One region of the Pleurocapsa sp. PCC 7319 genome, then DNA from elsewhere that is predicted to be linked to it. Evidence: riboswitches for the same ligand, from Rfam matches in the RefSeq annotation. Region 1 holds a riboswitch; the other holds the start of a gene.

Region 1 (3,900 bases):
GATTGCATCAGGCAATTATTGATGTTCTGCAAACTGCCATTGATAAAGGTGGTACTACCTTTAGTGACTTTTTAGACTTGTTAGGGGTTAGCGGCAACTATGGTGATACAGCTTTAGTTTATGGCAGAAAAGGAGAACCTTGTCGAGTCTGCGGTACTCCCATAGAGAAAATAAAGCTAGGAGGGCGATCATCGCATTTTTGCTCCAATTGTCAGGATTGAGAAGCGAGAATTCGGAGTTCGGAGTTCGGAGTTATTAGTTTTAAACTGAGTTCGAGATAAGTTGGAAGACTTATTGAGCAATTGATTGAACATGGGGGACGCTGGGGTTTCCAAGGGGCTGTGGGGCGAAGCGTTTTCGCCCCCTTGTACGCCCCGCCCAGCATGTCCAACCACGTTGTTGAAAAACCATGATTTTCCTTAAATCATGAAAAGGTAGGGAGAAAATAAGACCAAAAAGCTTAGAGCTTAAAGCTTAAAGCTGACCTCACCCTTAAATTGTCTTAACCCGAACAGGGGTTAAGTAAATCGCTCAAGGTGTTTTCCAAATGCGCTGATGATAATCTTCTAGTTTGGCGTAGGGATCACCATTAGGGTGATGATGATGGTGTCCGTGATGGTGATGAGCATGATGATGATACCCGTTTCCATGTCCATCTACTGCGGCTAAGCGAAACTTGCACATTTCACAATTCATCGCTACTTGCCCTAACTGAGCTTCAATTTCTCGCTCTCTAATTACCTGTAATAGTTGAGGTGCAATTCCCATTTCAGATAAGCAGGCAATATCGATATCGGGGTGTTGTTCCTGTTGTTGAGCGGAAATGTTAATGATTTTGGACATCAAAGTCCCCGTAAATAGAAAATAAGGGAGAACAATAATGCGTTTGGCTTGATATAGGTATGCCCGACGAAAACCTTCTTCTAAACGGGGATGACTAATACCAATAAAACAAGTTTCTACTGTCTTGTAACCACTTCCTTCCCAGATTACTCTAGCTAGTTTGCAGACATCTCCATTGGCATCGGGATCGCTAGAACCTCTCCCGACAAATAATAAGACAGTATCTTCTCGGGAGATATTGTGGGGATTTTTATCGGGTCGATCTAATTCTGCCAAGCGATCGCGCCACAGCTCGATAATTTTCGGCGTGATGCCAAAGTGACGACCATAATTAAAGCTTAACTTTGGATAAGGCGATCGCGCTCGATCTAGTTCGTTGGTAACGTCAAATTTGTTATGTCTGGCAGCAAACAACAAAATTGGCAAAGCAGTAATTTCTGTATAGCCTTGCTCGATACAGGCTTCTACTCCTTGTTGAATTGTTGGCTCAGTTAGTTCTAAAAAACAGGGAATAACAGGACGAGAAGTGTCTAATTTTTGGTAGGTTTCGACAAAATCCAGAAAAGTTTGTCTACCACTTGCGTTTCTGGTACCATGACCGATTGCTAGTAAGGGTTTGGGATTGGGTAAAGGTGGTAATTGCAGTGAATTAAAAATCGATCGCTCTAAAGAATTTGCTATAACCATTAGTTGAATATCCGTACCTCGCAGATATATATGGAGTTAACTGTTGCAATCGGCGGGCATCCTGACTAAGAGATTTACGATAAATATTCACATATATATCTCATCACAGTTGCGGGACAGCGTTGGATTTTCACCAATCTTTCCCCATTACTTCTAATGGCTGATTTCCATTAGAACCGATTATCTGGTAGCTCGGACTTAATGGTAACTTTTATAAGATTAGTTTTTTCTAAATTAAACATAAATTATATTTGCCTTAGAAATCATGTCTAAAAATAGTACCGTTCTCTCCCGTAATTGATAGAGGGAGTTCTTCTAAAGAAATTATTTCCCAAGTGCTGGGATCGTAGGTGGTATAGATAAGCTGGGTTTTTGTCAGATCTAAATCAACAATCGTGATGGTTTGGTGAGGCAGGGCATCACTATGAATTAATTGTCTTGATCCCTGACCTAATGCTCCTGCGTGCAATAATTCTAATTCCCCTTTTTTACCTGGATAGTATGCGTGATGATGTCCACTAATATATAGGTGAACTTGATTTTTTTCTAAGAGCGATCGCAATTCTTGAGCATTAGCTAAGTATTCCCCTGGCTTATTTTTGGTGGCCGCGACAGGATATAGAGGTAGATGTCCAATGGAAATACGCATGGAAGCTTGTTGGGCTGCTTCACTTTTTAGTGCCTTCTTAACCCAAGCTAATTGTTGTTCAGAAATAATATGAGTACTAGCATCCCAGACTAAGAAAAATATACTATTTTGCCGAAAACTATAATAAAAAGGAAAATTAGCCCGATCTACGAAGTCTAAACCTAATTTATGCTGCTTTTGACTCCAATATGCTTTAGCTAAATCTCTCTCGTTTTCAAAAATCAAGGTTTGGTTCTTAATTGCTCCTGAACCATCATGATTACCAATAGTAAATCCAAAAGGAATATTGTATTGACGTAAAGGCGCAGCCACATGACGATCAAAAGCCGTCCACATAGCTTCAATTTGTGACTGGGTAAGGGATGCTTTTTGTCCGGCAATCATATCCCCACCGGAGAGAACTAAATCAGGTTGCCATTCTGGTATTAGGGCGATCGCCCGATCCACTTCGGGTTCGTATTCTGTTGAACCATACTGACTATTAAGATCGCTAATCACGACGATCCGGAAGTCTTTGCGAGGTGGTAAATATAAGTCTTGGACAATAGTTTCTGTTTGAGACGATATTTCCTGAGCTGATTCTATTGAGCTTTGATTAGCTAGCGTGTAGTGAAAACAAAAACTTGAGATCAATCCAACAATTAACATCCACGTAAAAGCAAATCGTCGTCTATCGATCATCGGAAAATAGATTCTCAATTTGTACTAAAACAAAATTATTCTAATCCTACAGATTAATATGAACAATATTTCTAAGCTGATTTTTGATTTTCATCTCTCTGAACCGAGGATATCTGACTCTAGTTGTGGATGAACTTTGACTTGGCTAGTATGAACTTTATTAACTCCTTTAATAGTTTTGGCGATATTTTCCATACGCCTTAAAATAGCCGTATCAGCAATTTTTCCTTTCAAAATAATAGCATCGTGTTCTTGGGCTACATGAACAGTAGAAATACCTTTGATTAATGGATCTTCTTCAAAAGCCCTAGTTACTCTTTGAGCTATGCCATGAAGACTAAATTCTCCATCAATACCAATTCTTTCTGTAGGAATATCATTCTTTTGCAGACTATGGGTTTTAGTATGAAGATTAAACAGAGTTAACCCAATTATTGGCATAGTGAGCAACCAAAACATCCAGATCAGCCACATATATTTTGTCTGATTAATTAGATTTTTTTTAATTTTAGGTAACTCTTGAATATTATTATTTAAGCTATTATTTAGTCTATCAATTTCTGCTTGATTTTTGCGACAGGTAGATTGCAAATTGGCAATTATTTGATGTGTTTTTACATAAGTTGGTCTGGCTTCTGGCAACTTAAGATCGGGCTTTAAAGGAGTTATCTGTTTTAGTTTACTTAAGATCACACCTGAGTCTGTATGCACTAATAATTTTTCAAGTAGTCCAGGTCCAATTTGAGTATATCCTTTATAAATGTTGCGAATAGCTATAGCAATATCTTCAGCATCCGTATCTTTTAATAGATAGCCTTTGGCTCCCATAGCCAAAGATTTAGTAATATAGTCATCAGTATCATAAGAAGTAAGGATTAAAACTTTAGTATTAATAAATTTATTAGTGATTTCTTTGGTCGTGCTAGCTCCATCTAAACCGGGCATTTCCATATTCATTAATACCACATCTGGTTGCAGTGCTTTTACTTGGTCGATGGCAGCAAAACCATTGCTTGCAGTACCAACTATTTGCAAATCTT
Region 2 (3,900 bases), 810 kb from region 1:
ATTTACATCCAGGCGCTCGAAACTCATTGTCCAACCATCTTTAGTAACGAAACCCTGGCGGACAAAATCCTCTCCGTTAGCCACTAAGTTTAAAGTAGCTTGACCTTGGGCATTGGCAACAGCAGGATTACTGTTATTACTTTCTGCCGTCTCACTGTTAACACGACTTCCAAGGGTTAAAGATATTAGGGCAATGGTGCTGAGTTTGAATAAGTTACGATTCATAGTTTTTCGGATTTTTCAAATAATATTAATGTGTTGTTTTAATCTGGCGATCGCCAAAATTACTAGATCTCTTACATGAATAGAAGATTAATCATTTCTTGCTCCGTCCTTAATGGCGAGGAAACCTCGCCACGGGCGGTGCGCTTTTCCCTTTAACCTTTTCCCTTTTCCCTCCACTTGAGTAGTTCATAATGATTCGTGCAAGAATTCTACTAAGGTGTCTGCCAAATACGCTGATGATAATCTTCTAATTTGGCATAAGGATCGTGGTTTTCGTGATGGTGATGATGTCCGTGGTGATGATGTCCGTGTCCGTGTTCACCGCCATTGGTGGCAGCGAGACGAAACTTACACATTTCGCAGTTCATTGCTACTTGCCCGAGTTGCGCTTCAATTTCTCTGCTTCTAATTACTTGCAACAATTGGTCAGCAATACCCATCTCAGGTAAAGAAACAAATTCAATTTCACTATGTTCTTGTTGTTGCTGGGCAGTAATGTGGTGGATTTTTTCCATTAAAGTCCCCGTAAACAAGAAATATGGTAAAACGATGACGCGCTTGGGTCGATATAGATAAGCCCGACGAAATCCTTCTGATAAACGAGGATGACTGATGCCGATAAAACAGGTTTCCACCGTCTTGTAGCCACTTCCTTCCCAGATAATGCGGGCTAGTTTATAAACATCTCCATTAGCATCGGGATCGCTCGAACCCCTACCAACGAATAACAGTACCGTATCTTCACGGGAAATATTACGACGATTATGTTCTGGCTGGTCTAATTCTGCCAAGCGATCGCGCCACAGTTTGATTATTTTTGGAGTAATACCCAAGTGACGACCATAACTAATCTCTAATTGAGGATAGGGTTGACTGGCTCGGTCTAATTCATTGGTGACATCAAATTTATTGTGTCGGGCAGCAAATAATAGAATAGGTAATGCTGTAATTTCTGTAAAGCCTTGTCGCACACAGGCTTCGATTCCTCGTTGAATGTTGGGTTCGGTCAATTCTAAAAAACAAGGAATCACTGGACGAGAGGTATCTAATTGTTGATACGTTGCCACAAATTCCAGAAAAGTTTGCCTTCCGCGATCGTTTCTCGTTCCGTGACCGATCGCTAATAAAGGTCTGGAATGGGGTAGAGGAGTTAATCGTAATGAATCAGTCCCCTGTTTTTGAGAAGTATTTTTAATAGCTATCAAAGATTTAGTCCTTATATGCGGTGAATAAAACAAGACAAGAATTAGAGCAATTTAGAATAGACGTTAAATTACTCCCAAATTTTTCACTTAAAGCCTGTCAAATAAGTGTTTGAGTATCGCCTTGATTTATCAACTTTACATAACAATAAATCAATAATAAGTATTGACAAAAAAATATTAATCATCTGTACCTCGCAGACTATTTTAGTAGTTTATTTTGGAGTTTTAAAAGTATCTAACCAACTCCTGTCGGCGGGCATCCTGACTGAAAGATTTTGAATTAAAATCTCATCACAGTTGCGGGACAGCGTTGGATTTGCACCAAACTTTCCCCTTTACTTTTCATGGCTGTTCCCCATGAAAACCGACTATTCAATTTCTTTTTATAATACCCTGATTTGCTTGAACTAAACATAAAGAAATTTTGAGTTTCTTTATTTAGTTTGTTAAATTTTTTTCATAAAAAAATGAGTTAAACCTGTCAGCAAGGTACAACTCATTTTCAACTAATTATAATATAAATTATTATTTTGATTTTGATTATTTACATTCGTGCTAGAGCAAGTATTTTAGATAACATTTCTGATGGCAAATCTTGAAGATCTTCAAGCGTCAACCATTTCTCTTTAACCAAGTTAGCAAGATCGAATACGATACTAGAAGAGTTATAGGCATATTTACCATCTATTTCATATCTTTTCATACTTAATAAATCGTGTAAATCCCATAAATCTTCTATTTCGTTCAAAGAATTAGCGCGAGCGCGAACATTCATCATCAGAGCAGAAATTTCTCTTTCATAGGCTTTTTGCAAAACTTGTTGGGCTATTTTTTCCTCCGTTACTGATAATTGGTTTTGGTTGACTTCTAACATTAATAATTCTGATTTAGTACATTTGTTTATTTTATAGATTAAAATCCTATCATCAAAATAAACAAAAATAAACAGCCTATCTCTAGTTTTTACAAGATAGACTGCTATGTGAAAATTATTTTTCTATTTAATCAGTTTGGTTCGATAAACATCTTTCTAAGTGGAGTTTACATTAAACCGATCTGACTAAGAATGCCTTGACCTGTGAAGTATTCAGTGGCCGCTGCAATTACAAAACCTAGCATTGCTAAACGACCGTTCCATACTTCTGCAAATCGAGTAAAGCCTAATTTGTTTTCTTGATTATCCATGATGACCTCAGATGTATTATTGCTAATAATTCCTGTCTAAATTATAGTCAATGTAAATTTTTATTGCAATAAATTGACAAAATTTTTGCTGTTTCAATTAACGAGCTAAATTAAGTAATTCTTTGGGAGATGCCAACAAATCGATCGCCACAAAGAAAATTTTATTTTCGCTATTTAGCAAAAATCGCCAGGACATATTCATGCCTACTCCCGCACCAAACCAAGGAGTTTGTACTTTACCCGTGACTTTAATCTGGGTATAACCATCTTCGGTGGGTTCAGAAATACCCTGCTCTGGAGCTAGTTTAAGGTTGGGACATTCTTCTTTAAAGAATTTTAGTACCGCATCTTTTCCGACAATTGGTCTTTTGAAAGGAGGTTGCAACGCACCGTCTTCGGTGAATAACTTAATTAACTCATCAAAATCATTAGCATTTAATAAGTTCATGTAGTTCAAGACAGTAGAATTCGTCACTCCTGCAATAGAAACTTTAGTTCGCTTCGACATTTCTACAGGAGGAGCAACAGGCTCGCTAACCCTGGTAAAGTTGACCATCTTAGCAGGATCGAATCCCATATCTACTACAGTGTTACGCAACACGGTAATTTGCTGACCAGAATCCAATCCTTGAAGTGTTTGCAAAACTGCATTAGCATTAGCAGAAAGTTTATATCCTTCGGGAATAGGAGCAACTATTCCTTGTTCCATCCATTCCCCTAATCGATACCAAAATCCCAGTTTTATATTGGGAGTCCAAGTAGCGTAGGTACGGCAAATTGGCGTATCGGCATGGTTAGCCAGATCGCACATTACCTGAGACTGCTCTTGAAAACTCATCTCTTTAATCTGGTCGAGAGTAGGCTCGGCAAATTGCATATTTGCAGCTCCAGGAGCAGCAACAGTGATGGTTTTGCCTATTTCCAGGTAAGCAAACCAAATCCAAGCTAGTTGATCTTCGGCACTTAGTTGATTGAAGCGAGCGGTTAAAGCTGGTACCGCATCAGCAGATAAGGTATTGGGAAATATGTTACGTGCTGAGTCAATAGTAAATGGCATAGACGATCTTCCAATAATTTATCGTGCAATTAGATTGAAAACGTTAAGTCTATTGTAAACATATTTTTATTAAGGTTACATTATTAAACAAAAACCGTATACTGCTTTACATCGAGTTTAATCAATGGTATTACAAAAGCAATTTTAGATTATTTGATTTCGCTTAAATAGATTGATACTTGCGATCGATCCAGCATTTAGCTCGCCGAATTGCATCTATCGTAGTAA

The links. Region 1 has a riboswitch for cobalamin ahead of PLEUR7319_RS0114915 (sirohydrochlorin chelatase). Riboswitches for the same ligand answer to the same signal wherever they lie in the genome.
Region 2: it holds a riboswitch for cobalamin, as region 1 does, so the genes downstream of both, PLEUR7319_RS0118690 (sirohydrochlorin chelatase) here and PLEUR7319_RS0114915 (sirohydrochlorin chelatase) in region 1, are expected to answer to the same signal.

The regions. Positions count from the first base shown of each region.
Region 1 is NZ_KB235922.1:2,429,397-2,433,296, reverse strand. It holds gene PLEUR7319_RS0114920 (DNA-formamidopyrimidine glycosylase) at 1-221, shown strand, start outside; gene PLEUR7319_RS0114915 (sirohydrochlorin chelatase) at 532-1,530, opposite strand; cobalamin riboswitch at 1,564-1,726, opposite strand; gene PLEUR7319_RS0114910 (metallophosphoesterase) at 1,787-2,857, opposite strand; gene PLEUR7319_RS38165 (response regulator) at 2,951-3,900, opposite strand, start outside.
Region 2 is NZ_KB235922.1:3,238,399-3,242,298, reverse strand. It holds gene PLEUR7319_RS0118695 (hypothetical protein) at 1-225, opposite strand, end outside; gene PLEUR7319_RS0118690 (sirohydrochlorin chelatase) at 438-1,430, opposite strand; cobalamin riboswitch at 1,664-1,814, opposite strand; gene PLEUR7319_RS0118685 (hypothetical protein) at 1,975-2,304, opposite strand; gene PLEUR7319_RS0118680 (chlorophyll a/b-binding protein) at 2,472-2,615, opposite strand; gene PLEUR7319_RS0118675 (orange carotenoid-binding protein) at 2,713-3,672, opposite strand; gene PLEUR7319_RS0118670 (hypothetical protein) at 3,836-3,900, opposite strand, start outside.